Regions from separate parts of the Streptomyces sp. NPDC001781 genome, predicted to be linked through region 2. Evidence: riboswitches for the same ligand, from Rfam matches in the RefSeq annotation. Region 2 holds a riboswitch; the other holds the start of a gene.

Region 1 (11,595 bases), on a different contig from region 2:
AGGAAGAACCCGGCCTTTCGGCGCGCGGCCCTGCTGAGCCAGGAATTCGCCGCCTGGTACAACGACCTCTGCTCGCTGCCGAAGGAGATAGCGGGCGACGAGGTGCACAACCTCGGAATAAGTCTCATCACGCATTCCGGGCTCACTCTGGAAGAAGCCGTCGAAGAACTCAGGCGGCGCATCGAGAAATGCATCGCCGAATTCATCGAGGCCGAGCGCGAGGCGCTGGAGTTCACTCGGAAACTCGACGACGGCACCGTGCGCGGAAAGAAACTGAGCGCCGCCGTACGCACCTGCGTCGGCAACATGCGGAACTGGTTCAGCACCGTCTACTGGTTCCACCACGAGTCCGGCCGCTACATGGTCGACACCTGGGAGGACCGGTCCACACCCCCGTACGTCAACAACGAAGCGGCAGGTGAGAAATGACCGTCGACGCCGTCAATCCCGAGACGCGGGAAGTGGCCGATCTGAAGGAGCCGCCCCTCGCCGGTGGCGCCGTCCCGGTGCTCGGGCACGGCCTGAAACTGGCCCGCGACCCGCTCGCGTTCATGTCCCAGCTGCGCGACCACGGTGAGGTGGTGCGTCTGAGGCTGGGCCCCAAGACGGTGTACGCCGTCACCGCGCCGGCGCTCACCGGCGCACTCGCGCTGAGCCCCGACTACAAGATCGACGGGCCGGTGTGGGAGTCGCTGGAGGGGCTCCTCGGCAAGCAGGGGGTGGCCACCGCCAACGGCCCGCTGCACCGGCGGCAGCGGCGCACCATCCAGCCCGCGTTCCGGCTCGCCGCGATCCCCGCCTACGGCCCGATCATGGAGGAGGAGGCGCACGCCCTCACCGAGCGCTGGCGGCCCGGCGTGCCCGTCGACGCCACCTCCGAGTCCTTCCGTGTCGCGGTGCGCATCGCGGCCCGCTGCCTGCTGCGCGGCCAGTACATGGACGAGCGCGCGGAGCGTCTGAGCACCGACCTCGCCACCGTCTTCCGGGGCATGTACCGGCGCATGGTGCTGCCGCTGGGTCCGCTGTACCGGCTGCCGTTCCCGTCCAACCGGGAATTCAACCGGGCACTGGCCGATCTGCATCTGCTGGTGGACGAGATCGTCACCGAGCGGAGAGCATCCGGTCAAAAGCCGGACGATTTGCTGACGGCTTTGCTGGAAGCGAAGGACGACAATGGCGATCCCATCAGCGAACAGGAGATCCATGACCAGGTCGTCGCCATACTCACCCCCGGAAGCGAGACAATCGCCTCCACGATCATGTGGCTCCTGCAGATCCTCGCGGACCATCCTGAGCACGCGGAGAAGGTGCGCGCGGAAGTTGAATCGGTAACCGGCGGCGCGCCGGTCGGATTCGAGCACGTTCGCAGACTGAGTCACACCAACAATGTCGTCGTCGAGGCTCTCCGACTCCGGCCCGCCGTATGGATACTGACGCGTCGCGCGCTCACCGACACGGCCCTCGGCGCCTATCGCATTCCGGCCGGGGCGGACATCATCTACAGCCCCTACGCGATTCAGCGCGACGCCCGCTCCTACGCCCGCCACCTCGACTTCGACCCCGACCGGTGGCTGCCGGAACGGGCCGAGGAGGTGCCGAAGTACGCCATGAGCCCCTTCAGCGTCGGCAACCGCAAGTGCCCCAGCGACCACTTCTCGATGGCCCAGCTGAGCCTGATCGTCGCGGCGATATCGGCGAAGTACCGGTTCCGCCAGGTCGAGGACTCGGACGCCACCACCCGCGTGGGCATCACGCTGCGTCCGCACCGGCTGCTGGTCGAGCCCGTGGAGTGGTGAGTCGTCGCACGCGTCCGTGCCGGCGTGCGTCTCAGGCGGCCCGCGGGCCCCGGAACGCACGCCGGTAGGCGTTGGGGGTGGTGCCGAGCGCGCGGACGAACTGGTGGCGCAGCGCGGCCGCGTTGCCGAACCCGGTCCGCCAGGCGATCGAGTCCACCGTCTCGTCCGTCCCCTCCAGCAACCGCTGGGCGAGCAGCACCCGTTGGCGCAGTATCCAGCGGTACGGAGTGGTGCCGGTCTCCTGCTGGAAACGGCGGGCGAAGGTACGTGGGGACATGTGGGCGCGCGGCGAGCTGCTCGACGGTGACCTCCTGGTCGAGGTGTTCCTCCATCCACACCAGCACCCCGCCCACGGTGTCGCAGGGCCCCTTGGGCAGGGGCCGCTCGATGTACTGGGCCTGCCCGCCGTCCCGGTGCGGGGGCACCACCATCCGGCGGGCGATCTTGTTGGCGACCTCGGGCCCCTGCTCCTTGCGGACCAGGTGGAGGCAGGCGTCTATACCGGCCGCCGTACCGGCGGAGGTGATCACCGGGTCCTCGTCGACATAGAGGACGTCCGGCTCGATCGTCACGCGCGGATGGCGCCGGCGCAGTTCCTCGGCGTTGTGCCAGTGCACCGCGCACCGGCGTCCGTCCAGCAGCCCGGCCTCGGCCAGCACGAACACCCCCGTGCACACGCTGAGCACCCGCGCGCCCCGGGCCACGGCCCGGCGCAGGGCGTCCAGGAGGGCCGGGGGATAGTCGCGCGAGGTGTAGGAGTCGCCGGCCGGGACGGCGATCAGATAGGCCTCCTCCAGCCGCTCCAGTCCGTGCGGGGTGGAGACGGTGAAGCCGCAGTGGGTGCGCAGGGTGGGGCCCTCCGCCGAGGCCACCGCGAAGTCGTACACCGGGAGTCCGTCGTCGCTGCGGTCGATGCCGAACACCTCGCAGACCACCCCCAGCTCGAAGGGGTGCACTCCGTCCAGCAGGACCGCGACCACGTTCCTCAGCATGCTGCCAGTGTGCCTCGACGGTGGCAGGAATTCGAGGTCCTGGGGCAGTCCTGCCAGTGTCGGACAGGAGCGTTCAGCGCGACGCTGATGACATGAACGGAAACCAGATCGAAGGTCTCATCTCCATGGCAGCCGCTCTCGGCATCCTGGTCCTCCTGGTCCTGCCCTCGGTGATCGGCATCGCACGCGACCGGCGCGTCGACCGACAGCTCGGGCAGGCCCGGAAAGACCGCGGAAGCGGGGCTCGGAAGGCTCAGAAGTCCTCGTCCAGGTCCACGGTGCCCTCCACCGCGACCTGGTACGCCGACGGACGGCGCTCGAAGAAGTTCGTCAGCTCCTGAACACCCTGCAGCTCCATGAAGGAGAAGGGGTTCTCCGAGCCGTACACCGGGGCGAAACCGAGGCGCGTGAGGCGCTGGTCGGCGACGCACTCCAGGTACTGCCGCATCGACTCGGTGTTCATGCCGGGCAGGCCGTCACCGCACAGGTCGCGCGCGAACTGCAGCTCGGCCTCGACGGCCTCCCGGAGCATGTCCTTCACCTGCTGCTCGAGCTGCTCGTCGAACAGCTCCGGCTCCTCCTTGCGCACGGTGTCGACCACGTCGAAGGCGAACGACATGTGCATCGTCTCGTCGCGGAACACCCAGTTGGTGCCGGTGGCGAGGCCGTGCAGCAGACCCCGGCTGCGGAACCAGTAGACGTACGCGAAGGCGCCGTAGAAGAACAGGCCCTCGATGCACGCGGCGAAGCAGATCAGGTTCAGCAGGAACTTGCGGCGGTCCGCCCTGGTCTCCAGCCGGTCCAGCTTGTCGACCGAGTCGATCCACTTGAAGCAGAACCCGGCCTTCTCGCGGATGGAGGGGATGTTCTCCACCGCCGCGAAGGCGGCCGCGCGGTCCTCCGGATCGGGCAGGTAGGTGTCGAGCAGCGTCAGGTAGAACTGGACGTGCACGGCCTCCTCGAAGAGCTGCCGGCTCAGGTAGAGCCGCGCCTCGGGCGAGTTGATGTGCTTGTACAGCGTCAGCACCAGGTTGTTCGCCACGATCGAGTCACCCGTGGCGAAGAACGCCACCAGGCGGCCGATCAGGTGCTGCTCCTCGGGGGAGAGCTTCGCGAGGTCGGCGACGTCCGAGTGGAGGTCGACCTCCTCGACGGTCCAGGTGTTCTTGATCGCGTCCCGGTAGCGCTCGTAGAAGTCCGGGTAGCGCATGGGGCGGAGAGTCAGCTCGAAGCCGGGGTCGAGCAGGTTCTTCTCGGTCATCACTGGCAGGCCTCGCAGGACTCGGGGTTTTCCAGGGAGCAGGCGACGGCGTCCGGATCGGCCGCCTGCTGGACGGGGATGGTCTTGGTCTCCTGGGCGCGGCCGGCCGCACGGGCGATCCGGGTCGCCGGGCGCGAACGCAGGTAGTACGTGGTCTTCAGACCCGACTTCCACGCGTAGGAGTACATCGAGGAGAGCTTGCCGATGGTCGGCGTCTCCAGGAACAGGTTCAGCGACTGCGCCTGGTCGAGGAACGGGGTGCGGGCGGCGGCCATGTCGATCAGACCGCGCTGCGGGATCTCCCACGCCGTGCGGTACAGCTTGCGCACGTCCTCGGGAATCCAGGCGAAGCCCTGCACCGAGCCGTTGGCCTCGCGCAGCTCCTCGCGGGTGCGGGCGTCCCACACGCCGAGGTTCTTCAGCTCCTGCACGAGGTACGCGTTGACCTGGAGGAACTCGCCCGACAGCGTCTCGCGCTTGAACAGGTTGGACACCTGCGGCTCGATGCACTCGTACACGCCCGCGATGGAGGCGATGGTGGCCGTCGGCGCGATCGCCAGCAGCAGCGAGTTGCGCATGCCGACCTCGGCGATCCGGGAGCGCAGCGCGGCCCAGCGCTCCGGCCAGGTCAGCTCGACACCGTAGTGGTCGGGGTGCAGCACGCCCCGCGCGGTACGGGTCTGCTCCCAGGCGGGGAGCGGGCCGTTGCGCTCGGCGAGGTCGGCGGACGCCTCGTAGGAGGCCAGCATGATGCGCTCGGCGATCCGCGTGGACAGCGCCTTCGCCTCGGGGGAGTCGAAGGGGATGCGCAGCTTGAAGAAGACGTCCTGGAGGCCCATCGCGCCGAGGCCCACCGGGCGCCACTTGGCGTTGGAGCGGCCCGCCTGCTCGGTCGGGTAGAAGTTGATGTCCACGACCCGGTCGAGGAAGGTCACGGCGGTGCGGACGGTCTCGTCCAGCCGCTCCCAGTCCAGGTCGCCGTCCGCCACGAAGGCGCCCAGGTTCACCGAGCCGAGGTTGCAGACCGCGGTCTCCCCGTCGTCGGTGACCTCCAGGATCTCCGTGCACAGGTTGGAGGAGTGGACCACGTTGCCCGGCAGCGCCGTCTGGTTGGCGGTGCGGTTGGCGGCGTCCTTGAAGGTCATCCACCCGTTGCCGGTCTGCGCGAGGGTGCGCATCATGCGGCCGTACAGCTCGCGGGCCGGCATGGACTTCTTCGCCAGGCCCGCCTCCTCGGCCTTGCGGTAGGCCGCGTCGAACTCCGGGCCCCACAGGTCGACCAGCCCGGGCACGTCCGCCGGGGAGAACAGCGACCAGGACTCGTCGGCGTTGACCCGGCGCATGAACTCGTCCGGGATCCAGTGCGCGAGGTTCAGGTTGTGCGTACGGCGCGCGTCCTCGCCGGTGTTGTCGCGCAGCTCCAGGAATTCCTCGATGTCGGAGTGCCAGGTCTCCAGGTACACCGCCGCCGCGCCCTTGCGCCGTCCGCCCTGGTTCACCGCGGCCACCGAGGCGTCCAGCGTCTTCAGGAACGGCACGATGCCGTTGGAGTGCCCGTTGGTGCCCCGGATCAGCGAACCCCGGCTGCGGATACGGGAGTAGGACAGGCCGATGCCGCCGGCGTGCTTGGAGAGGCGGGCGACCTGGTGGTAGCGGTCGTAGATCGAGTCCAGCTCGTCCAGCGGGGAGTCCAGCAGGTAGCAGGACGACATCTGGGGGTGCCGGGTACCGGAGTTGAACAGGGTGGGGGAGGAGGGCAGGTAGTCCAGGCGGCTCATCAGACCGTAGAGCGCGGCCACTTCGTCCACGGCGGGGGCGCCGTCGTTCTCGGCCAGGCCGCTCGCCACGCGCAGCATGAAGTGCTGGGGGGTCTCGATCACCCTGCGGGTGATGGGGTGGCGCAGCAGGTAGCGGCTGTACAGGGTGCGCAGGCCGAAGTAGCCGAAGCGGTCGTCGGCGCCGGTGTCGATGAGGGCGTCCAGCCGGGCGGCGTGCAGCGCCACGAAGCCGGCGGTGCGGTCGGCGACCAGGCCCTCGCGATGCCCCACGGTCACCGACTCGGTGAAGCACGTCACGCCCTGCGAGGCGGCCTCGGCGCGGATGGAGAGCGTGAGCAGCCGGGCGGCCAGCCGGGAGTACGCGGGGTCCTCCGAGATCAGACCGGCGGCGGCCTCGGTGGCCAGCTCGCGCAGCTCCGCCTCGTCGGCGCGTGCCGAGCGGCCGCGCAGCGCGGCGGCCGCGACCCGGCCGGGGTCCGCGTCGGGGAGGTCGGCGGTCAGCTCGGTCAGGGTCCGCAGCAGCGCGGCACCGGGACCGTCGTTCTCCACAGGGGCCTCGGTCGCCGGGGTGGCTGAAGCCGGATCGGCAGGCGCGATGGTCACGTGGGGCTCTCCCTCGCTGGGCACGGGGCCTGGCGGAGGGTAGGAGGGGGCCACGAGCGCACACGGCGTCGCGTCCACCGGCCCACTCCACGAGGCCCGGACGTCTTCGAGCACCCGGACCGGACGGCCGGGCGCCGCTGTCGGCAGGTCCTCGGACTGACGCTGGCATGCACGAAGCACGCGAGTACACCGTTGCGGGACAGTTCCGGATTCGCACCGGATTCCCCTGCGGCGACAGCGAGCATGAGCATACATCTAGTGCCGCCCTGTCACGTCACCCCCAGATGTTGTGTCTGTTGTGTGTCGCGGCGGCTTCAGAGGGTGTTCTCTTGAGGTGATCGCTTCCGGTTCGGAATATGGCCCTGCCGCCGGATTCATCGCCTGATCGAGCGGTCCGCTGCGAACGCGTGATCGTGTGCCGCGTCTGTGTCCACGATTGCCGATCGTGAAGCTCGTGACGTGGGTTCGACCTCTGCCGACGCCAGGGCGGGCGCGGGCACTCGAGCTGACCTCGCGCGCCTGCGACGAGGCTGCGACATGGTGCGGCCTCGAAGCGTTCGACAAGGGCGCGCAGCGCGGTCAGCGGCCCCGGTTCCACCCCCGGAAGCAGGACGCGAACGGCGGTGTCGCCGCCAGTGACACCCGTTGTGCAAACGCGCCGCCTCAGCGGCGCGTGGTCGACAGGGTCAACTCGTAGGTGAGCAGACCGAGGTCCAGGACGCCCGGCAGGGGATTCCAGTCGCGGTGCGGGGTGCGGTGGAAACCGAGGCGTTCGTAGACGCGGTGGGCGGCGTGCATCGAGGACTGGGTGGAGAGGACGAGGCCGTGACAGCCCGCCAGGGCCCGTGCCCGGTCCACGCAGGTCCGTACGAGGGCCTCCCCGGCTCCCTGGCCCCGGCCGGTCCGGGCGACCGCCAGCATCCGGATCTCGGCCTCGCCCGGGCCCGCGATGTCGGCCATGGGGCCGCCGGCCGGGACGAAGGTGACCCCGCCCAGCAGGACGCCGCCGCGCACGGCCACCAGGATCTCCGCGTGCGCCGCCCGCCGAGCCACGTCCCGCAGCTCGCCCAGATACGCGTCGTCCTCCCCGAAGTCCAGCAGTCCGTCCTGGAGGTACGCCTGCGCGGTGATCTCGCCCAGGGCGGTGTACTCGGCCGGAGCGGCGGGTCTGACGACGAGGTCCATGCCCGGCAGTATGCACGACTGAGGGCCGCCGCAGCTCTGGCATCACGGCGGCCCTTGGGGCGGTGACTTCTAGTGGCTGGTGCCCGCTGTCGCCGGGGGGAGTTCGACCTCCACGCCGGGGTCGCCGGCGTCGGCCGTGTAGTCGGCCGGGGTGGTCTCGTCGACGCCGTCGGGGGCCTTGAGGGCCTTGAGGACGAAGGTGAGGACCACGGTGACGACGACGTTCAGGACGAAGGCCGTCAGGCCGATGTAGCCGATCTCGCCGATGCCGGGGATCTCCTTGGCGGAGCCGCCGAAGTGCTTCTGGGTGGGGGAGGCGACGCCGTAGGCGGCGAAGGTGCCGTAGACCATGCCGACCGCCCAGCCGGCCAGCAGGGCCCAGCGGTGGAACCAGCGGGTGAACAGGCCGCCGACCAGGGCGGGGAAGGTCTGGAGGATCCAGATGCCGCCCAGGAGCTGGAAGTTGATGGCCACGGTCTTGTCCATGGTGAGGACGAAGACCAGCGCGCCCACCTTCACCAGCAGCGAGACCAGCTTGGAGACCCGGGTCTCCTGCTCGGGCGTCGCGTCCGGCTTGATGAAGTCCTTGTAGATGTTGCGGGTGAACAGGTTCGCGGCCGCGATCGACATGATCGCCGCCGGGACGAGGGCGCCGATGCCGATCGCCGCGAAGGCCACGCCCGCGAACCAGTCGGGGAACATGTCCTCGAACAACTGCGGGATGGCGAGCTGTCCGTTGGTCACCTTCACCCCGGCCGCGATCGCCATGAAGCCCAGCAGCGCCAGCAGACCCAGCATCAGGGAGTACAGGGGCAGGATCGTGGTGTTGCGCCGGATGACCTCGCGGCTCTTGGAGGACAGCGTCGCGGTGATCGAGTGCGGGTACATGAAGAGCGCGAGCGCCGATCCCAACGCGAGCGTGGCGTAGGTCCACTGGCCCGCCGGGGCCGGGACCAGTCCGCCCGCCCCGGCGGCGGTGTACTTCTCGCCCGCCTTGGCGAAGATCTCGTCGAACCCGCCCAGCTTGATCGGGATGTAGATGATCGCCACCGCGATGACGATGTAGATCAGCGTGTCCTTCACGAACGCGATCATCGCGGGCGCCCGCAGACCCGAGGAGTACGTGTAGGCCGCCAGCACACCGAACGCGATCAGCAGCGGCAGGTCCTTCACGAACCAGTTGGTGTCCTCACCGCCGCCCACCCCCATCACGTCCAGCACCGCCTGGATGCCGACCAGCTGGAGCGCGATGTACGGCATGGTCGCCAGGATGCCGGTGACCGCCACCGCCAGCGAGAGACCCTTGGAGCCGAACCTGCCGCGCACGAAGTCGGAGGTGGTGACGTACCCGTGCCGGTGCGAGACCGACCACAGCCGGGGCAGGAAGGTGAAGATCAGCGGGTACACCAGGATGGTGTACGGCACCGCGAAGAACCCGGAGGCGCCGGCCGCGTAGATCGCCGCCGGCACGGCGACGAAGGTGTACGCCGTGTACAGGTCGCCGCCCAGCAGGAACCAGGTGATCCAGGTACCGAAGGACCGTCCGCCCAGGCCCCATTCGTCCAGCGAGTGCTCGTTCTCCGCCTTGCGCCAGCGTGAGGCGAGGAAGCCCAGGACGGTCACCGCGAGGAAGAAGAAGACGAAGACGCCGAGCGCCACGCCGTTGACGCCGTCCTTCACTCGGAGACACCCCCGCCCCGGGCCTCGCGGGAGCGCTGGTCGCGCTGCCAGAGCTGGTACGCGGTCACGGTGAGCGAGGTGGAGACCAGCACCCACAGCATCTGGTACCAGTAGAAGAACGGGATGCCGATGAACGTCGGGTCCACCTTGGAGAACGAACCCACCCACAGCATCGCCACGAACGGCGCCACGAGACACAGCGCGATGACCACCCGGACCGGTGTCACCACCGGTCGCCTCACTCCAGGATCTTCGGGCATGCCGGACTCCGTCCCCTCGTTGATCACGCGTAACGCGCACGCAATCTAGGTGACCGCACGGCGGAGCGGAAGCCCTCGTCCGGGTATCGATACGGCGATGTGGGCTGGGGGGACCCGGGGCGGGGGCGGAGCCGGTCAGTCCTGCGGACGCCGAAGCCGCGCCACGAACTTGTACCGGTCTCCCCGGTACACCGAGCGCACCCACTCCACCGGGCGCCCCTCCCGGTCCACCGAGTGCCGGGACAGCAGCAGCATCGGCAGGCCCACGTCGGTGCCGAGCAGGCTCGCCTCGCGCGGGGTGGCCAGCGAGGTCTCGATGGTCTCCTCGGCCTCGGCCAGGTGGACGTCGTAGACCTCGGCGAGCGCGGTGTACAGCGAGGTGTACTTCACCAGCGAACGGCGCAGTGCGGGGAAGCGCTTGGCGGAGAGGTGGGTGGTCTCTATGGCCATCGGCTCGGCGTTGGCCATGCGCAGCCGCTCGATGCGCAGCACCCGGCCCCCCGCGCTTATGTCCAGCAGCCCGGCCAGCCGGTCGTCGGCCGTGATGTAGCCGATGTCCAGCAGCTGCGAGGTGGGTTCGAGACCCTGAGCCCTCATGTCCTCGGTGTAGGAGGTGAGTTGCAGCGCCTGGGCGACCTTGGGCTTGGCGACGAAGGTGCCCTTGCCCTGGATGCGCTCCAGCCGTCCCTCGACCACCAGCTCCTGGAGGGCCTGGCGGACGGTGGTGCGGGAGGTGTCGAACTCCGCGGCCAGTGTGCGCTCGGGCGGCACCGGCGTACCCGGCGGAAGCGTCTCCGTCATCTCCTGGAGGTGCTGCTTCAGGCGGTAGTACTTGGGCACGCGTGCGGTACGGACGGTCGCGCCGGCCTCGTTCTCCGCCCTGCTGACGTCGGTGCTCATGGCTGCCTTCCCGGCTCCGGATGCCGATGGCGACCGACATCCCCATCGGTCGCGCGGCTCACATCGTGGCACGGCCGCGCGCGGCCGGTTCACCCGCACGATCCGTGATCTCCCTGTATACCGCCGCACCCCCGGTTGGTCTAGTCCACGCGTGCGGTGCGGGTCGGTGGTCCAGCCGAACCGGGCCGTCCGATCTGTCGGTTGCGCAATGAAAGGTCCCTGCATATCTCGGTCGCGTCACGGAGGCCCGGACCCCACCTGAACACCCTTGACAGCCCTTTTGGTCTGGGCCAAGCTCCCGGTGCTGGTCTACACCATTGGTCCAGTCCCGGCTCCGAGGGCGGTACGACGCGCAAGTGTGACACCGCGGGGAGGCAGGGGGGTTGTGGGCATCCCTGAGGAGGATGGCGTGAAGCGCAGACTGACAGCCGCGATCGGCGTCGCGGGCATGATCGTCTCCATCGCCGCGTGCGGCAGCGACGACGGCAAGGGCAAGGGGGGCGACAGTGACGCGCTGACCGTCTGGCTCACCGTCGACGCGCAGAACAACTGGCCGAACCTGGTCAAGGCCGCCGACGCCGCCGTGGTGAAGAAGCACCCGGGTCTGAAGATCAAGCACGAGTACTACGGCTGGCCGGACAAGAACACCAAGCTGGACGCCGTCCTCGCCACCGACAAGGCCCCCGACGTGGTCGAGATGGGCAACACCGAGATGCTCGGCTACATGGTGAAGGGCGCCTTCGCCCCCCTGGAGCCCGGCAGGTTCGAGAACTCGGGCGCCTGGCTGGACGGCCTGAAGTCGTCGGTCACCTACGACGGCAAGACCTACGGCGTGCCGTACTACGCCGGCGGCCGCGTCGCCAACTGGCGCAAGGACGTGGCCGCTTCGGTCGGCGTCAAGACCCCGCCGAGGACCTACGCCGGGCTGACCTCCGCGCTGGACAGGATCCAGAAGAAGGAGGGGAAGAAGTTCAGCGCCTGGTACCAGCCCACCCGTGACTGGTACGCGGCCATGTCCTTCGTCTACGACGCGGGCGGCTCCATCGCGAAGGAGGAGGGCGGCCAGTGGAAGGCGAACCTCTCCTCCCCGGAGTCCGTCAAGGGCCTCACCGCCTTCAAGCAGGTCGTCGACAAGTACAT
Region 2 (18,132 bases):
CCAGGCGGCCGTGGGCCGGCGGGGAAAGGGCCTCGGACGCGGACCACCTGGCGCCCGGCAGCGCACCGGCACCGCGCGCCAGAGCCATCAGCGCGTCCAGGTCGCACCCGGCGGACACCTGCGCGGCCATCGCGGCGACCGCGGACACGGCGGCGGCGCCCCGCTCGGCCACGGGCACCAGCCCCAGATGCCTGGACGGCGCTTCCACCCGCGAGACCCGCGGCAGCGCGCCCAGCACCGGCATCCCCGCCTCCTCCAGCGCCTCCCGCAGCAGGGCCTCGTGCCGCAAGGACCCCACCTTGTTGAGGATCACGCCCTCGATCCGCACCCCGGTGTCCCAGGACGCGAACCCGTGCACCAGCGCCGCCACGGACCGGGACTGCGACGACGCGTCCACGACCAGCACCACCGGCGCCCGCAGCGACTTGGCGACCTGCGCCGTGGACGCCAGCTCCCCCTGCCCCGCGGCCCCGTCGTACAGCCCCATCACGCCCTCGACGACGGCGAGATCACACCCCCGGGCCCCGTGGCCGAACAGCGGAGCGACCAGCTCCGGCCCACACAGGTAGGCGTCGAGATTGCGCCCCACCCGGCCGGTGGCGAGCGCGTGATAGCCGGGGTCGATGTAGTCCGGCCCGACCTTGTGCGCGGACACGGCGAGCCCCCGCGCGGTGAACGCGGCCATCAGGCCCGTGGCGACGGTGGTCTTCCCGCACCCCGACGAGGGCGCGGCGACGACCAGCCGGGGAACGGACATCACCACTCGATGCCCCTCTGGCCCTTCTGCCCGGCGTCCATGGGGTGCTTCACCTTGGACATGTCGGTCACCAGGTCGGCCGACTCCACCAGAGGGGCCGGCGCGTTGCGCCCGGTGATCACCACGTGCTGGTTCCCCGGCCGGGACCGCAGCACCGACACGACCTCCTGTGTGTCCACCCATCCCCAGTGCATCGGGTAGGCGAACTCGTCCAGCACGTACAGCCGGTAGGTCTCGGCGGCCAGGTCCCGCTTGACCTGCTCCCACCCCTCCCGCGCCTTCTCCTCGTTGTCTAGCTGGGCGTCGCGCTGCACCCAGGACCACCCCTCGCCCATCTTGTGCCAGGCGACGGTGCCGCCCTCGCCGGAGGCACCCAGCACGCGCAGCGCGTTCTCCTCGCCCACCTTCCACTTCGCCGACTTGACGAACTGGAACACCCCGATCGGCCACCCCTGGTTCCAGGCCCGCAACGCCAGCCCGAAGGCGGCCGTCGACTTGCCCTTCCCGATCCCGGTGTGCACGACCACCAGCGGACGGTTGCGCCGCTGCCGCGTCGTCAGCCCGTCGTCCGGCACCACACTCGGCTGTCCCTGCGGCACTAGGCGGCCCTCCCCGAAGTCGTCCCCCGCACATCCCTGACCAGCCCGGCGATCGCGTCCGCCCGCAGCTCCGCCGGCGTCACCGCCTCACCCCCCAGCTCCTTCGCGAGCCGTTCCGCGAGCCCCAGCCGCACCGGCCCCGACTCGCAGTCCACGACCACCGAGGCCACCGACTCCGCGCCGAACAGCCGTGCCGCGCGCCCGGCCAGCGCCACCGGCTCCGGACCACCGGTCGCCCGGCCGTCCGTCACCACCACCAGAAGTGGCCGCCGCGACGGGTCCCGCAGCCGCTCCACCCGCAGCACGCCGTGCGCCTTCAGCAGCCCCGCCGCCAGCGGCGTACGGCCGCCCGTCGGCAGCGACTCCAGCCGGGCCGCCGCCGCGTCCACCGACGAGGTCGGGGGGAGCGCCAGCTCGGCGGCCGTGCCGCGGAAGGTCACCAGACCGACCTTGTCCCGCCGCTGGTAGGCGTCCAGCAGCAGCGACAGCACGGCACCCTTCACCGCGCTCATCCGCTGCCGCGCGGCCATCGAACCGGAGGCGTCCACCACGAACAGCACGAGGTTCCCCTCGCGCCCCTCCCGCGCCGCCTGCCGCAGATCGTCCCGGCGCAGCACCAGCCCCGGCCCCGAACGGCCCCGCGCCCGCTGATGCGGCGCCGCCGCCCGTACGGTGGCCGCCAGGTGCAGCTTGGTCAGCGCACCGCGCGGCCGCAGCGCACCGGTGGTCCGCCCGCGCTCGGTCCGCGCCCGCGAGCGCCGCCCGGCCGCACCCGCCCCGACACCGGGTACCGTCAGCGCCCTGGTGCGGAACGGCTCCGCCGACCGCGCCGGCGCCCGCTCACCCGCACCGTCTGCGGCCGGCTGCGGCTCGCCGTCCTCCCCGGCCTCGGGCTCGGCCCCCGCGTCCGCGCCCCGCGGGCCCTCCTCCGGCGACGGCCGGCCGCCACCACCCGGACCTTCCGGACCGGGGTCGTCGTCGTCCCCGGCCGACTCCTCCAGCGTCCGGTCGAGCTTGTCCTCGTCCAGGCCCGGAGCGTCGAAGGGGTTGCGCCGCCGCCGGTGCGGCAGCGCCAGCAGCGCGGCCCGCCGCACGTCCTCGGCGAGCACCTCGCTGCGCCCGTCCCACGCGGCCAGCGCGGTCGCGGTACGCGCCATCACGATGTCGGCCCGCATGCCGTCCACCTCGAAGGCCGCACAGGTCGCCGCGATCTGCCTCAGCGACCCGTCACCGAGCCGCACCTGAGGCAGCAACTCCCGCGCCGCGACGATGCGTTGCCGCACCGCCCTCTCCTCGTCCGCCCAGCGCGCCGCGAAGGCGGCCGGGTCGTCGTCGTACGCCAGCCTGCGCCGCACGACCTCCACCCGCCGGTCCGGCTCCCGCGAGGCCGCGACCTCGACCGTGAGCCCGAACCGGTCGAGCAACTGCGGCCGCAGTTCACCCTCCTCGGGGTTCATCGTCCCGACGAGCAGGAACCGCGCGGCATGCCGTACGGAGACACCCTCGCGCTCGACGTACGAGGCCCCCATCGCGGCCGCGTCCAGCAGCACGTCCACCAAGTGGTCGTGCAGCAGGTTCACTTCGTCGACGTAGAGGATGCCGCGGTTGGCGGCGGCCAGCAGTCCCGGCTCGAACGCCTTGACCCCCTCCGCGAGCGCCCGCTCGATGTCGAGCGCGCCGACGAGCCGGTCCTCGGAGGCGCCGACCGGCAGCTCGACCATCCGCGCGTCCCGCGCCTCGGCCGCCTCCGCCGTGTGCGGCCCGTCCGGGCAGGTCGGGTCCGGGGAGGCGGGGTCACAGGAGAACCGGCATCCGGCGACCACCTCGACCTCGGGCAGCAGCGCCGCCAGCGCGCGGACGGCGGTGCTCTTGGCGGTGCCCTTCTCGCCGCGCACGAGGACGCCGCCGACAGCCGGCGAGACCGCGTTCAGCAGCAGCGCGAGCCGCAGGTCGTCCTGGCCGACGACAGCGGTGAACGGAAACGGGGTGGTCACGCTGCGATCACTCCTTCTAGGGACTGATGTGCTGATGGGGCGCCGTGCGCCGTCGCGGCTGCGAGTCCGCTGCTGCGCTCCCCGCAGACGCGGGGGTGGTCCGGACGTGGACACGCGAGAACACGAGCTGGTCGACCGGTCCCCGCAGCTGCGGGGGTTTCCCGGGGGATCACGCGTCTCCCTCCAGATCTCCCTCGAGTTCGAGATAGGTCGCGCGGAGCCGGTCCAGGGTCTCCTGGTCCGGCTCGGCCCACAGCCCTCGATCCGCCGCTTCCAGCAGGCGCTCCGTCACGCCCCGCAAGGCCCAGGGATTCGAGCGCTTCATGAACTCCCGGTTCTCCGGCTCGAAGACGTACTCGCCGGCGAGCTTCTCGTACATCCAGTCGTCCACCACGCCGGCCGTCGCGTCGTAGCCGAAGAGGTAGTCCACGGTCGCCGCCATCTCGAAGGCGCCCTTGTAGCCGTGCCTTCTCATCGCGCTCATCCAGCGGGGATTGACCACCCTCGCCCGGAACACCCGGTGGGTCTCTTCGCCCAGTGTCCGTGTCCGCACCTGGTCGGGCACGGCCGAGTCGCCCACGTACGCCTCAGGGTTGGCGCCGGTCAGGTGGCGGACCATCGCCACCATGCCTCCGTGGTACTGGAAGTAGTCGTCGGCGTCCGCGATGTCATGCTCCCTGGTGTCGACGTTCTTCGCCGCCACCGCGATCCGCTTGAACGCCGCCTCCATGTCGCCCCGCGCCGCACGCCCGTCCAGTCCGCGCCCGTAGGCGTAGCCGCCCCACACGGCGTACACCTCGGCGAGGTCCGCGTCGGAGCGCCAGTTGCGGGCGTCGATCAGGGGGAGCAGGCCCGCGCCGTACGCGCCCGGCTTGGAGCCGAAGACGCGGGCCGTGGCGCGGCGGCGGTCACCGTGCCCGGCGGTGTCCTCCTCGACGTGGGCGCGGACGTAGTTGGACTCGGCGGGCTCCTCAAGCTCGGCCACCGCGCGCACCGCGTCGTCGATCAGGCCCACCACGTGCGGGAACGCGTCCCGGAAGAAGCCGGAGATGCGGACGGTGACGTCGATGCGCGGGCGCCCCAGCTCGGTGAGCGGCACGATCTCGAAGCCGGTGACCCGGCGCGAGGCGTCGTCCCACACCGGGCGGCAGCCCAGCAGCGCGAGGATCTCCGCGATGTCGTCGCCCTGGGTGCGCATGGCGGAGGTGCCCCACACGGTGAGGCCCACCGACTCGGGGTACTCCCCGGTGTCGGCGAGGTACCGCTGCACCAGCGAGTCCGCGAGCGACTGCCCGACCTCCCAGCTGAGCCGGGACGGAATCGCCTTGGGGTCGACGGAGTAGAAGTTGCGGCCGGTCGGCAGCACGTTGACCAGGCCCCGGGTGGGCGACCCGGAGGGCCCCGCCGGGACGTAACCGCCCTCCAGCGCGCGCAGGATGTGCCCGATCTCGTCGGTGGTCCGGGCGAGCCGGGGCACGACCTCCGTGCAGGCGAACTCCAGCACGGCCGTGGCGTCCGCCGTTCCGAAGCCGAGCACCTCCTCCAGCACCGCCGGTACGGCGGTCCGGTCCCAGCCCCGCGCCTCCATGCCCTCGGCGATGCCGCGGCACAGCTGCTCCAGCAGGTCGACCGCGTCGGCGCCGGTGCGCGCCGGGCCCCCGGCCAGGTCGGTCAGCTCCACCGGCACCTTCACCGGCGCGCCCGGCTCGGCCAGCAGCTCCTTCTCCACCAGCCCGAAGTGCTCCGCGAGCGCGGCCCGCAAGCCGGGCAGGGCGTTCGCCCGGCCGCCCCACACCTGCGAGGCGCGCAGCACGGCGAGGACGAGGTTGACGCGGGGCTCGCCCTCGGGGCCGGCGCCCAGGACGTGCAGTCCGTCGCGGATCTGCACGTCCTTGATCTCGCAGAGGTAGCCGTCGATGTGCATGACGAACGAGTCGAAGTCGTCGTCCTCCGGCTGCTCGTCCACATGCAGGTCGTGGTGCAGCTCGGCGGCCTTGACCAGCGTCCAGATCTGGGCCCGCACGGCCGGCGCCTTGGCCGGGTCGAGGTCGGAGACGAGCGCGTACTCGTCCAGCAGCTGTTCCAGCTTGGCGAGGTCGCCGTAGGTGTCCGCGCGGGCCATCGGCGGCACCAGGTGGTCGACCACCGTGGCGTGCCCGCGCCGCTTGGCCTGGGTGCCCTCACCGGGGTCGTTGACGATGAACGGGTAGACCAGCGGGAGCTCCCCGAGGACGGCGTCCGGGGCGCAGCCGCGCGAGAGGCCCAGGCCCTTGCCCGGCAGCCACTCCATGGTGCCGTGCTTGCCCATGTGCACGACCGCGTCCGCGCCGAAACTGTTCTCCAGCCAGCGGTAGGCGGCCAGATAGTGGTGCGAGGGAGGCATGTCGGGGTCGTGGTAGATGGCGATGGGGTTCTCGCCGAAGCCGCGCGGCGGCTGGATCATCACGACGACGTTCCCGAACCGCAGGGAGGCGAGCACGATGTCGTCGCCGTCCACGTACAGGCTGCCCGGCGGCTCGCCCCACGCCTCCAGCATGGCGTCGCGCAGCCCCGGATCGAGGGTGCCGAACCAGGCACGGTAGTCCGCGAGCGGCACCCGGGCGGGCGCGGCGGCGAGCTGCTCCTCGGTCAGCCACTCCACGTCGTGGCCACCGGCCGCGATCAGCCGGTGAATCAACTCGTCGCCCTCGGCGGGGTGTTCGCCCACCCCGTAGCCGGCGTCGCGCAGCGCGTCCAGGACCCGGACCGCGGAGGCGGGGGTGTCCAGGCCGACGGCGTTGCCGACGCGGGAGTGCTTGGTCGGGTAGGCGGTGAAGACCAGCGCGATCCGCTTCCGCTCGTTCGGCTTGTGCCGAAGTGCCGCGTGCCTTACGGCGATTCCGGCGACCCGTGCCGCGCGCTCGGGGTCGGCCACGTAGACCGGGACCTCGTCGGGGCCGGGCTCCTTGAAGGAGAAGGGCACGGTGATCAGGCGGCCGTCGAACTCCGGGATGGCGACCTGCATCGCGGCGTCCATGGGGGACAGGGCCGCGTCCGAGGCGTCCCAGGCGGCCCGCGTGGAGGTGAGGCAGAGCCCCTGCAGCACCGGCACGTTCAGGTCCGCGAGGGCACCGACGTCCCAGGCCTCCTCGTCCCCGCCCGCCGAGGCGGCCGAGGCGTGCGCCCCGCCGGCCGCGAGCACGGTGGCGACCAGGGCGTCGGCCCGGCCCAGCAGCTCGTACAGACCGGCGTCCGCGTCCCGCAGCGAACCGCAGTACACGGGCAGGGCGTTGGCGCCGCGCTCCTCGACGGCCGCGCAGAGGGTGTCCACGAAGGCGGTGTTGCCGCTGAGTTCGTGGGCCCGGTAGAAGAGCACGCCCACGGTGGGCCGGCCGGATCGCTGCTCGTAGGCGCCGTGCAGTCCGAAATCCGGCATGCGGTGCGGCTCTTCGAAGCCCTCGCCGGTCAGCAGGACGGTGTCGGAGAGGAACCGGGACAGCTCCAGCAGATTCGCCGGACCGCCCTCGACCAGATAGCGCAGCGCCTCCGCGACGACCCCGGCCGGGACGGTGGACTCGGCCATCAGCTCGGCGTCCGGCACGCTCTCGCCGCCCAGCAGCACCGTCGGCACCCCGGACGCCTTCAGCGCGGCGAGCCCGTCCTCCCAGGCCCGCTTGCCGCCCAGCAGGCGGACGACCGCGAGGTCCGCGCCGTCGAGCAGGGCGGGCAGGTCGGCTCCCGCGTCGACGCGGGACGGATTGCCGATGCGGTAGTCGGCGCCGCTGGCGCGGGCGGCCAGCAGGTCCGTGTCGGCGGTGGACAGCAGCAACACTGTGCTCATGCGGGCGCTCCCGGTGGAATGAAGGGCAGTCCTGCGGGCGCGCCCGACTCGATGAGCCGCCAGAGCGCGTCCGTGTCCGCGTGGTGTTCGATCAGGTCGCCGAGCAGGTCGAGCTGCTCCTCGCGCAGCGCGGCGAAGGACGTGTCGGGAGCCGGGACGAAGCGGCGCCCGGCGGCGGCCGCGACCTCGCGCAGGAAGGCGCGCCGGAAGCCGTCCGACTCCAGCGAGCCGTGCCAGTGGGTGCCCCAGACCTGACCGGTGCGGCAGCCGTCCAGGAAGGGTGTCCCGCCCAGCACCTCGGCGACCCCGTGATGGATCTCGTACCCCTCGACGGGCTCCCCGAGGGCCTCCCCGACGGGCCGGGCGAGGGTCTTCTCCGGGTGGAAGCGCACCCGCGCGGGGAGCAGGCCGAGCCCCGGCACGCTTCCGGCGCGCGACTCGACGTCGTCCTCGATGTGCTCGCCGAGCACCTGGAAGCCGCCGCAGATCCCGAGTACCGGACGCCCCTCGGCGGCCCGGCGCGCGAGCGCGTCCGCGAGACCCCGCTCGCGCAGCCACTGAAGCGCCCGTACGGTCCCGCGCGTTCCCGGCACCACCACGAGGTCGGCGTCGGCCAGTTCCTCCGGCCGGTCCACGAAGCGGACCACCACGCCGGGTTCGGCGGCGAGGGCGTCCACGTCGGTGAAGTTGGACATCAGCGGGACGGCGCACACGGCGACCCGCAGCACGTCCTCCCCGTGCGGGGGAGCGAGGGCCGACTCCCGTACGGTCCCGCGCAGGGACACCCTGAGCCCGTCCTCCTCGTCGATGCCGAGCCCGTGCCGGAACGGCAGCACCCCGTAGGTGTGCCGTCCGGTGAGGTCGCGCAGCATGCCCAGGCCCGGCTCCAGCAGCGTCACGTCGCCCCGGAACTTGTTCACCAGGAACCCGGCCACCAGTGCCTGGTCCTCGGGGGAGAGCAGGGCCACGGTGCCGAAGAAGGAGGCGAAGACGCCGCCCCGGTCGATGTCGCCGACCACGAGGACGGGCAGCCCGGCGCCCCGCGCGACGCCCATGTTGACGATGTCGGTGCGCCGCAGGTTGATCTCGGCGGGCGAACCCGCGCCCTCACAGATCACCGCGTCGTACGTGCCCCGCAGCTCCTCGAGGCACTCCAGCACCGTGCCCAGCAGGGCCTGCTGACGCCCGCCGTGGTAGCCGCGCGCGCTCAGCTCGCCCACCGGCCTGCCCAGCAGCACCACCTGGCTGCTGCGCTCGCCGCCGGGCTTGAGCAGCACCGGGTTCATCAGCGCGGTCGGCTCCACGCGGCACGCCTGTGCCTGCATGGCCTGCGCCCGCCCGATCTCCGCGCCCTCACGGGTAACGAACGAGTTGAGGGACATGTTCTGCCCCTTGAACGGCGCCACCTTGACGCCCTGCCGGACCAGCCACCGGCAGATCCCGGCCGTCACGACGCTCTTTCCCGCGTCGGACGTCGTCCCCGCCACCAGCAGACCACCGCTCACCTGCCCCGCCCCCTTCCGATGAGGCGCCCGGCGACGGTGACGCCGAGCGCGAGCAGACCGACCCGGCGGGAGAGCCGTACGGCCCGCCCGATGTCGGCGACCCCGACCGGCCGCCCGGTGCCGTTGAGCACGGGCCGGTGCTCGGTCCGGCCGCCGTAGGAGAGGGTGCCGCCCAGCCGGACGCCGAGCGCGCCCGCGAACGAGGCCTCCACCGGGCCCGCGTTGGGGCTCGGATGCCGGTGCGCGTCCGAGCGCCAGGCCCGTACCGCCCCGCGCGGGTCGTCCCCGGCGAGCACGGCGAGTACGGCGGTGAGCCGGGCGCCGGGCCAGCCGGCCACGTCGTCCAGCCGGGCGGAGGCCCAGCCGAAGCGGCGCAGCCGGGGCGACTTGTGCCCGACCATCGCGTCCAGCGTGTTCACGGCCCGGAAGCCCAGCAGACCCGGCACCCCGGCCACCGCACCCCACACCAGGGCGCCCACCACCGCGTCGGAGGTGTTCTCCGCGACGGACTCCACCACGGCGCGCGCGACCGCGTCGGCGTCCAGCGCCTGGGGGTCCCGGCCGCACAGGTGCGGCAGCCGGGCACGCGCGGCCGCCAGGTCGCCGCGCTCCAGGGCGCTGCCGACGGCGCCCGCCTCACGGGCGAGCGAAGTGCCGCCGACGACGGCCCAGGTGGCGGTGGCCGTCAGCGCGGCGGACGCGGTGAAGGAGGAGCGTACGGCGTGTGCCGCCACCACGCCGAGCGCGGTGGCGCCTCCCGCGCACACCAGGGTGTGCAGCGCGCCCCAGCCGCGGTGGTCGTGCCACAGCGCGCGCTCCAGCCGCCCGGCGGCCCGCCCGAAGGCGGCGACGGGGTGCATGTGCGGGGGATCGCCCAGGAGGAGATCACCGAGGAGGCCTGCGGCGGCACCGTACGCGTACGAGCGATCGGCGCCCATCGGCTAACTCGCCGTGGGCTTGCCGGTGTTCCTTGAGCGGGTTCTCGGGCGGCGGCCGGGCATCACGGTAGTCCTCACTCAGGGTGTCCACGCCCTGGTTCGACGAGACCGGCGACGAGAGTTCCTGGCTCCCGGGGACTTCTCCCCGGTGACAGTGGCGGGACCGCGCCGGATTCACACCGGCTTCCTCTGCTGTCGCCGTACATGGCCCGCGAAGTCCACCACGTGCCCGGAAGGGCCGTCAACCTGCCTGTGACCTGCGGGAGAAGAGTGTGTGGAGCCCCACACGGGCACCGATGGGAACAGCACAGGGGCCCCCGCGCGGCAGATGCCGTGCGGGGGCCCCTCCGGAAACGGGTGCTGTGGCGTCTCTCCTCCGGATCAGGCCGGGTGAGGGAGCGGACCCCGTGAGCCCGGCGTGATCCGAACCAGAGGCCCTAGGCGACGATCAGGTAGAAGCCGTAGGCCACCGCCGCCGCGCAGGCGGCGAAGCAGGCGTAGGCGCCGGTCACCGCGAGCGGGGCGGAGCCGCCGGCCGCCACCGCGCGCTCGCGGCGGGCCAGCCCGCTGATGCCCAGGGTGAACAGGCCCACCAGGGCCACCGTGACCACGAGGCTGACGCCGAAGACGGAGCCGAGGGCCGCCCAGTCGATCTTCATGGGGATGTTCCTCCAGTTGCCGGGTGGTCAGACCCGGGCCGACGGCGCGGTGGTGGCGGGAGTGGGCGCGGACTCGGCGCCGGCGGCCGGGATGCCGGCCGCCGGGTCGTCCGCGACGATGCCCACGGGGGGCGGGGTGACCATGGCCATCGCGGTGGTCACCACGCCGGCCGGCTCGGTGTACTCCTCGGCGACGTGCGTGTGGTCGATGACCTCGCGGCGGGAGATCTTCCAGATGGCGAAGCTGGAGCCGATCAGGAAGACCGCGACGAGCCCGGTGCCCCAGTCGCCCAGGCCGGTCACGGCCTCGGCGCCCGCGCCGACCAGCGCGGCGGCCGGCAGGGTCAGCGCCCAGGCGACGAACATCCGGCTCGCGGTGGACCAGCGGACCACCCCGCCCTTGCGGCCCAGGCCCGCGCCCATCACCGAGCCGGAGACGACATGGGTGGTGGAGAGGGAGAAGCCGAGGTGGGAGGAGGCCAGGATCGCGGTCGCGGCGCTGGTCTGCGCGGCGAAGCCCTGACGGGGCTCCAGGTCGGTCAGGCCCTTGCCCATGGTGCGGATGATGCGCCAGCCGCCGATGTAGGTGCCGAGCGCGATGGCCAGACCGGCGGAGAGGATCACCCAGGTGGGAGGGTTGGAACCGGGGGAGAGGGCGCCGCCAGCGATGAGCGCGAGCGTGATGATGCCCATGGTCTTCTGCGCGTCGTTGGTGCCGTGCGCCAGGGAGACCAGGCCGGCCGAGGCGATCTGGCCGGCGCGGTAGCCCTTGCGGGTCGCGGCGGCACTGTCGCCGTCCCGGCCGATGCCGTAGGAGAGGCGGGTGGCGGCCATCGTGGCGAGGCCCGCCACGATCGGCGCCGCCACCGCCGGGAGCAGCACCTTGGTGACCAGCACGTCGCCGTGGACGGCGCCGAAGCCGGCCGAGGCGACGGTGGCACCGACGAGGCCGCCCATCAGGGCGTGCGAGGAGCTGGAGGGCAGGCCCACCAGCCAGGTCAGCAGGTTCCAGAGGATCGCGCCGGTCAGGGCCGCGAAGATGACCTCGGGGCGGATGCCGGTCTCGTCGACGAGCCCCTTGGAGATCGTGTTGGCGACCTCCACCGAGAGGAAAGCGCCCACCAGGTTGAGCACGGCGGACATGGCCACCGCGACCTTGGGCTTGAGAGCACCGGTCGAGATGGTGGTGGCCATCGCGTTGGCGGTGTCGTGGAAACCGTTCGTGAAATCGAACGCGAGTGCGGTTATCACCACTATCGCGAGGATCAGCGAGAAGCTTTCCATTTACCCAGGCAATCGTTCGAAGTCGTTGGCTGGATGAACGTAGGGAACCTGGGTGAACGGAAGGTGAACTGGGACGGGCGCCTTGGTGCCGGAAGCGGCGCCCCGGGTTCCGGGTGCTGCCGGCGGCCTCGTGGGGGCCGGTCAGCGCCCGCGCGCGAAGGCCCGCAGCCGGGTCGGGGAGCCGCCGAAGAGATCCTGGTCACCCGGCAGCCTGCCCTTGGTGCCGTGCTGCCAGAACGTCCAGTAGCGCCAGCCGCCCGGCAGCCTGCCCGGGCCCGAGGAGCCGTGGCCCGCGATCCACAGCGGGTGGTCGGCGGAGAAGGCGCGGCTGTCTCCGGTGCAGGCGGCCCACCAGTTGGCGGTGGTGTAGATGACCGGACGGCGGCCGGTCTCCCGGCGCACCTCGTCGCTGAAGGACCTGATCCAGCGCACCATCCGCGTCCGGCTCAGCCCGTAGCACTTGTGGTGCCTGCCGTACGGGTTGTACTCGATGTCCAGTGCGGGAGGCAGCGTCACCCCGTCCGCCCGCCAGCCGCCGCCGTGCCGGACGAAGTACGCGGCCTGCGCGGCGCCGGAGGAACGGTTCGGCAGGGCGAAGTGGTACGCGCCCCGGACCAGGCCGGCCCGGCGGGCGCCGTTGTACTGGCCGGTGAAATAGGGGTTGCGGTAGGTCGTGGACTCGGTCGCCTTGACGTACGCGAACCGGGCGCCCCTGGCGCGGGCCGCGTACCAGTCGACGCGCCTCTGGTGCGAGGAGACGTCGTGACCCTCGGGCTGGGTCCGGCGCGGCTCCGGCTTCGCGGCCGGCGGGGCGTGGGCGGCGGTGAGGGCCCCGGTCAGGGTGAGGCCCGAGAGGGCCGCCGCGAGGACACCCGCAGGGCGGCGGAATGATGAACGGTCACGGGCCATGCGGTCCCCCGGCGAGACGTGGTCCAGCGGCAAGAGGGATCAGTGAAAGCCGCACGCACGTCAGAAGTGTGACTATTTCTGGTGTTTCTGGTCGGTTTAGCTCGTTCGGCGGCGCGTGGAGGGGGCCGAAGCGGGCACACGCCCGGCCGGCTCCTGGCAGGATCACGGCATGGCGGAACAGCGGCGGGAAGCGGACGGCGACGAGGCGCGGGCCTGGGAGGAACTGGTGGCCGCGGCCCGGCGGACCGTGACCGATGGGCTGGTCGTCGGCACCTCCGGCAACGTCTCCGTACGGGTGGGCGACACCGTGCTGGTCACCCCCTCGGGCGTGCCCTACGACCGGCTCACCCCGGCCGACGTCACCGGCGTCGATCTCCTGGGCCGCCAGGTGCTCGGGTCGCTGGTGCCGACCAGCGAACTCCCCATGCACCTGGCGGTCCACCGCACCACCGACGCCCGCGCGATCGTCCACACCCACGCCGTGCACGCCACCGCCGTCTCCACCCTCGTCACCGAGCTGCCCGCCGTCCACTACATGACCGGCGCCCTCGGCGGTCCCGTACGGGTCGCCCCCTACGCCCCCTACGGAACCCCCGAACTCGCCGCGCACGTGCTCCGGGCCCTCGAGGGCCGCTCCGGCTGCCTCCTCCGCAACCACGGCACGCTCACCTACGGGGACACCCTGGAGCGCGCCTACGACCGCACCGCCCAACTGGAGTGGATGTGCCGCGTCTGGCTCACGGCGTCCTCGGTACCGGGCCTGAGCCCGTCCCTGCTCACCGGGGCGGAGCTGGCGGAGGCTGGGGAGCGGCTGCGCGGGTACGGGCAGCGCTGAGCGCCGCCGCTCCACTGGCCGGGAACCGTCCCGCCCGTGACACTGGATCCGTGCGAAGAGTCCAGGTAGTCGCCGCCGCCATCGGTGCCGTGCTGGCCGCGGGCGCCGCGTCCGTGGCCGTCGGGAGGCTGGCCAGCGGAGCCGCGCTGAAGCTGCCGCCCGGCCGCCCGCTGCCCACCGAACCCCGGCTCACCGTGCACGGTGTGGAGGACGGCCGGATCGCCCTCACCCGTGACCTCGCCTCCCTGCGCCCCGGCGTCTACGGCCTCGCGGGCAACGGCTCGCACGCCGTCGTCGCAGGGGTGCTGGAGGGAGCCGAGCAGCGCCCGGACACCGTGGTGCGCCGGCTCGAACGCCTCACCCACGGCGCGTTCGCCCCGGGCGACCCGGCCTGGCTCACACCCAACGCGTACGTGGGCGATCCCGGCTCCGCCCTCGGCCAGGAGTACGCCGACATCGACATCCCCGGCGAACTCGGCCCGCTCCCCGCCTGGTTCGTGCCCGGCCCCAGGGACACCTGGGTCATCGCCGTGCACGGCCTCGGCACCACCCGCGAGCAGACCCTCAACGTCATGGGGATGCTGCACTCACTCGGCCTGCCCGTACTGGCCCTCGCCTACCGGGGCGACATCGGCGCCCCGCGCCCTCCGGACGGCCTGAGCCACCTCGGCGAGAGCGAGTGGCGGGACGTTGACGCGGCGATCCGGTACGCGGTCCGCTACGGCGCCCGCCGGGTCGTCCTCCTCGGCTGGTCCACCGGCGCCACCATGGCGCTGCGCGCCGCCGAACGCTCCTCCGTCAAGGACCGGATCGCCGGCCTGATCCTCGACTCGCCCGTCCTCGGCTGGGAGACCACCCTGCGCGCCCTGGCCCACGCCCGCCACGTCCCCGGCCCCCTCCTGCCCCTCGCGGTACGCGCCGCCCAGGGGCGGGCCGGCATACGCACCGCCCGCCATGCCGAGGGTGTCGGACCCGTCGCGGTCCCCACCCTGATCATCCACGGCCCCGACGACCAGGTCGCCCCCTGGGCCGACTCCCGCCGCCTCGCCGCCCGCCAGCCGGACCTCATATCCCTGCACACCGTCCCCCAGGCCCCCCACGCCGCCATGTGGAACACGGACCCCACCGCGTACGAGGACCTCCTCCGCCGCTTCCTGACCCCCCTGCTGTAGCGACTCGGCCAGAAGCCCGGCCCCCGGCCCCCCGGCGCCCGGCTCGCCGCAGGTCGCGCGGCCGGGGCCGGAGCACCCCGACCCGGCCGGAGGCCCGGTTCTGGCCCTCTCCGTCGCCGCGTGTGACGTCCCGTTTGGGTTTTCGGACCGTCAACCGGAAGACTGCACCCGTGACGTCCCGTATCCCGCGCGACTCCAGGCTTCGACTCGTCCGACCGCGACCCCTGGCCGCCGCCCCCAGAGCTGTGAACCAGCGGCGCACGCGCCGCACCGCACCCCGGCCGCCCGAGGGGACACCGGCCCCCGCCGAACTGGCGAGACTCGCCCGGACCGTCCTCGCCGGGGCGGTCCGGGTGGCCCGGTGGGCCGACCTCGCCCTGGGACCCGGCAGCGACGCCGGCACCGACGACGGCAAGGCCACCCTCTCCGACGCGACCGCCGAGCGCGCCGCCGCCGACCTCGGCCTCACCCCCGCGCAGATCCGCGCCGACTGGGACACCGCCCGCCTCTCCGGCCTGGTCGAGGTGCACGGCGACAGCGCCCGCCCCGGCTGGCGCCTGCGCGCCTGGGACCGGGACGACAGCGCCGTACTGCGCGGCTGGGTCGCCCTCTTCGACGCCTGGTCGCTGGCCTGCCCCGAACCGCGCGGCCAGGAGCCGGCCTCGGTCGCCGAGGTCGTCTCGGCGATGCCCCAGGTCCTCTCCTTCCTCCAGCTCTCCGCCGGACCCGTCCCGACGGAGCAGTTGCTCGACCTGCTCCAGCAGCGGGTGACCGAACTGCGCACCGAGCGCTGCGAGGTCACCTACCCCGGCGACGTCGAGGCCCCCGTCGTCACCGTCCCCGGCCCGGACGTCCCCCTCGCCCCCCTGCTGGACTGGGCCGTGGCCGCGCTGGCCGCCGTCGGCGCGCTCACCCACGGCGACGGCCACGCCACCCTCACCCCGCTCGGAAGCTGGGCGGTGTGGGTCAAGCTGGAGCAGATCTGCGTCGCCGCGCAGAGCCCCGCCGGGAACATCGAGCAGTCCGCAGAGGACATGCTGCGCGGCTGCGCCCAGCTGCGCCCCAACGCCGCCCGCGCCGAATACCGCGCCTGGCTCGCCGCCCGCACCGTCGGCGGAGCCGTCGGTCAGCTGCTCGACGCCGCCCGGGGCGACGACGCCCTGCTGCGCGGCCTCGCCTTCGAGGCGCTCCGCGTGGTCGGCGCGCCCGCCGAGCACGAGGTCCGCGCCGTCGTCGCGGAGCCCGTGCTGCGGCCCTACGCCCTGCTGTGGCTCGCCGAGTACGACGGCGTCGACCCCGAGGACGCCCACGAGGTCCTCACCCGCGAGGAAGCCACCTGGCTGTGGGTCGACACCGCCGCGGCCGTCGCCGACCACGGCGAGGCCGACATGCTGGTCCGGCACCTGGAGGCGGCGGTGCAGCCCACCGTGCCCGCCCTGCTGGAGGAGGTCCGGTCCGTGGGCCACCCCCGCACCGTGCAGGTCCTGGTCGCGCTGGCCGCCGCCCACCCCGACCCGGCCCTGGCCAAGGCCGTGCGCCGGGCCGCCTTCCAGGTGCACACCGGGGGCTGAGCCGGGCCCGCCGATGCCCCCGCCGCTCAGGTGGACAGCGCGGGGGCGTACGTCCCGAAGCTCCAGACGTTGCCCTCGGCGTCCCGTGCCGTGTAGTCCCGCGAGCCGTAGTCCTGGTCCGTCGGGGGCATCAGGATCTCCACGCCGTGCTCCACCGCGCGCCGGTGATGGGCGTCGACGTCCTCCACCACCACGTACACGCCCGTCGGCCCGCCGCCGCCCATCGCCTCGGCGAAGACGCCGCCGCGCCCCCTGGACCCCAGCATCACGGCGCCGTTCCCCTGGGTCAGCTCGGCGTGCAGGACCGTGCCGTCCTCCGCCTCGTGCACCACCAGCCCGGTGAAGCCCAGCGCCTGGGTGAGCTGTGCGATCGCCGCCCGGGCGTCCGCGTACAGCAGCGTGGGGTACACGCTCGGGCGCCGCCTGGTGTCCGCCATGCCGATCACTCCCTCGTGAACGGTTCCGTCCCGCTTCGTCCCCCCAGTCTGGCAGCGGGCACTGACAGGAATAGGAGCATCAACGCCTCAGCCGAACGTGTCGCACCGGTCCGGATCACCCGTCCGGTACCCCTGGTCGAACCACTGCTGCCGCTGCAGCGAGGACCCGTGGGTCCAGGTCTCCGGGGTCACCTTCCCCTGGAACTCCTGCTGGATGCGGTCGTCGCCCACGGCCGCCGCCGCGTTCAGTCCGTCCTTGATGTCGGCGGGGGTCAGCTCGGTGATCAACGGCCTGCCCGTCGACTCGTCCGGCGTCGTCGTCGCGTGGTGCGCCCACACCCCGGCGTAGCAGTCCGCCTGCAGCTCCACCCGGACCGAGCTGCTGTTCTCGCCGGTCGTCCCGTCCTGGGTACGGCCCAGCGTGCCCATGAGGTCCTGCACATGGTGGCCGTACTCGTGCGCGATCACGTACGCCTGGGCGAACGGGCCCCCGCTCGCCCCGAACTTGGTGCGCAGCTCGTCGAAGAAGCCCAGGTCCAGGTAGACCCGCTGGTCGCCGGGGCAGTAGAACGGCCCCACGGCCGCCGTCGCCGCCCCGCAGGCGGTACGGATCTGCCCGGTGAAGAAGTACGTCTGCGCCGGGGTGTACCGCTTCCCGCGCTGCCGGAACTCGCCCGACCAGTAGTCCTGCACGCTGTTGACCACCGCGACCGCCCGGCAGTCCTCACGGGTGTTCGCGTCCCGGCCGGTACGGCAGGACTGCTGGACCTCGCTCACCGAGGAGGGCTGGGAGGAGGTCTGGTCACCGCCCGAGGAGAGCCCGAGCTGGTCCGGTCCGACGCCCAGGAACAGCGCCAGCAGCAGCCCGACCAGCCCGACGACACCCCCGCCGATCGTCGCCCGGCCGCCCGGCACCCGGCTCCCGCGCACGTCCCGCACCTCGGAGGTGTCCAGATTCGCGTCGTCGTCGAACTGCACAGCCCGTCACCTTCTGTCAGCGTCCATCGGCTTCCGCGTGCTTCCGGCCGACCCGTCACACCCGTCGTCCGCAGCTCACGCGGCATGTGTACCCCGAGAGCCCCCGCACCCTGCCTCCCGGCGCAGGAAAAGGGCTTGCCCGCCCCCGTTAGACTGGCCTCATGGCCATTCTCCTCGCGCATTAGACGGCGGGAACGCCCTCGACAGCCGCCCATCCGTCAACCACGTACGCCCAGGAGTATGTCCGTGATCTCCGCCTCCGGTATCGAGCTGCGCGCCGGCGCGCGCGTCCTCATCGAGAACGCCACCTTCCGTGTCGCCAAGGGTGACCGCATCGGCCTCGTCGGCCGCAACGGCGCGGGCAAGACCACCCTCACCAAGTGCCTCGCCGGTGACGGCATCCCGGCCGCCGGCACCATCACCCGCTCCGGAGAGGTCGGCTACCTCCCGCAGGACCCCCGCACCGGCGACCTCGACGTCCTCGGCCGCGACCGCATCCTCTCCGCCCGCGGCCTCGACGTGCTGATCCGCAAGATGCGCGAGAACGAGCAGCGCATCGCCAACGGCTCCGGCGCCACCCGCGAGAAGGCCCTGCGCCAGTACGAGCGCCAGGAGACCGAGTTCCTCACCAAGGGCGGCTACTCCGCCGAGGCCGAGGCCGCGACCATCGCCGC

Evidence for each region. A riboswitch is a leader RNA that binds a small molecule or an ion and turns the genes downstream of it on or off. The one in region 2 is predicted to bind cobalamin.
Region 1: another riboswitch for cobalamin. It lies ahead of ACWCV3_RS28160 (ribonucleoside-diphosphate reductase subunit alpha); the one in region 2 lies ahead of ACWCV3_RS18935 (cobalamin biosynthesis protein).

The regions. Positions count from the first base shown of each region.
Region 1 is NZ_JBSFFI010000055.1:656-12,250, reverse strand. It holds gene cyc1 (epi-isozizaene synthase) at 1-429, shown strand, start outside; gene ACWCV3_RS28175 (bifunctional albaflavenone monooxygenase/terpene synthase) at 426-1,796, shown strand; partial or broken gene ACWCV3_RS28170 (GlxA family transcriptional regulator) at 1,828-2,788, opposite strand; gene ACWCV3_RS28165 (ribonucleotide-diphosphate reductase subunit beta) at 3,042-4,049, opposite strand; gene ACWCV3_RS28160 (ribonucleoside-diphosphate reductase subunit alpha) at 4,049-6,430, opposite strand; cobalamin riboswitch at 6,556-6,681, opposite strand; gene ACWCV3_RS28155 (GNAT family N-acetyltransferase) at 7,094-7,615, opposite strand; gene mctP (monocarboxylate uptake permease MctP) at 7,685-9,295, opposite strand; gene ACWCV3_RS28145 (DUF3311 domain-containing protein) at 9,292-9,555, opposite strand; gene ACWCV3_RS28140 (GntR family transcriptional regulator) at 9,691-10,455, opposite strand; gene ACWCV3_RS28135 (extracellular solute-binding protein) at 10,865-11,595, shown strand, end outside.
Region 2 is NZ_JBSFFI010000019.1:59,007-77,138, forward strand. It holds gene ACWCV3_RS18910 (cobyrinate a,c-diamide synthase) at 1-757, opposite strand, end outside; gene cobO (cob(I)yrinic acid a,c-diamide adenosyltransferase) at 757-1,356, opposite strand; gene ACWCV3_RS18920 (putative cobaltochelatase) at 1,356-3,350, opposite strand; gene cobN (cobaltochelatase subunit CobN) at 3,520-7,170, opposite strand; gene ACWCV3_RS18930 (cobyric acid synthase) at 7,167-8,675, opposite strand; gene ACWCV3_RS18935 (cobalamin biosynthesis protein) at 8,672-9,613, opposite strand; cobalamin riboswitch at 9,713-9,851, opposite strand; gene ACWCV3_RS18940 (hypothetical protein) at 10,051-10,272, opposite strand; gene ACWCV3_RS18945 (anion permease) at 10,300-11,556, opposite strand; gene ACWCV3_RS18950 (GH25 family lysozyme) at 11,698-12,465, opposite strand; gene ACWCV3_RS18955 (class II aldolase/adducin family protein) at 12,635-13,300, shown strand; gene ACWCV3_RS18960 (alpha/beta hydrolase) at 13,351-14,472, shown strand; gene ACWCV3_RS18965 (hypothetical protein) at 14,643-16,043, shown strand; gene ACWCV3_RS18970 (VOC family protein) at 16,070-16,480, opposite strand; gene ypfJ (KPN_02809 family neutral zinc metallopeptidase) at 16,568-17,458, opposite strand; gene abc-f (ribosomal protection-like ABC-F family protein) at 17,705-18,132, shown strand, end outside.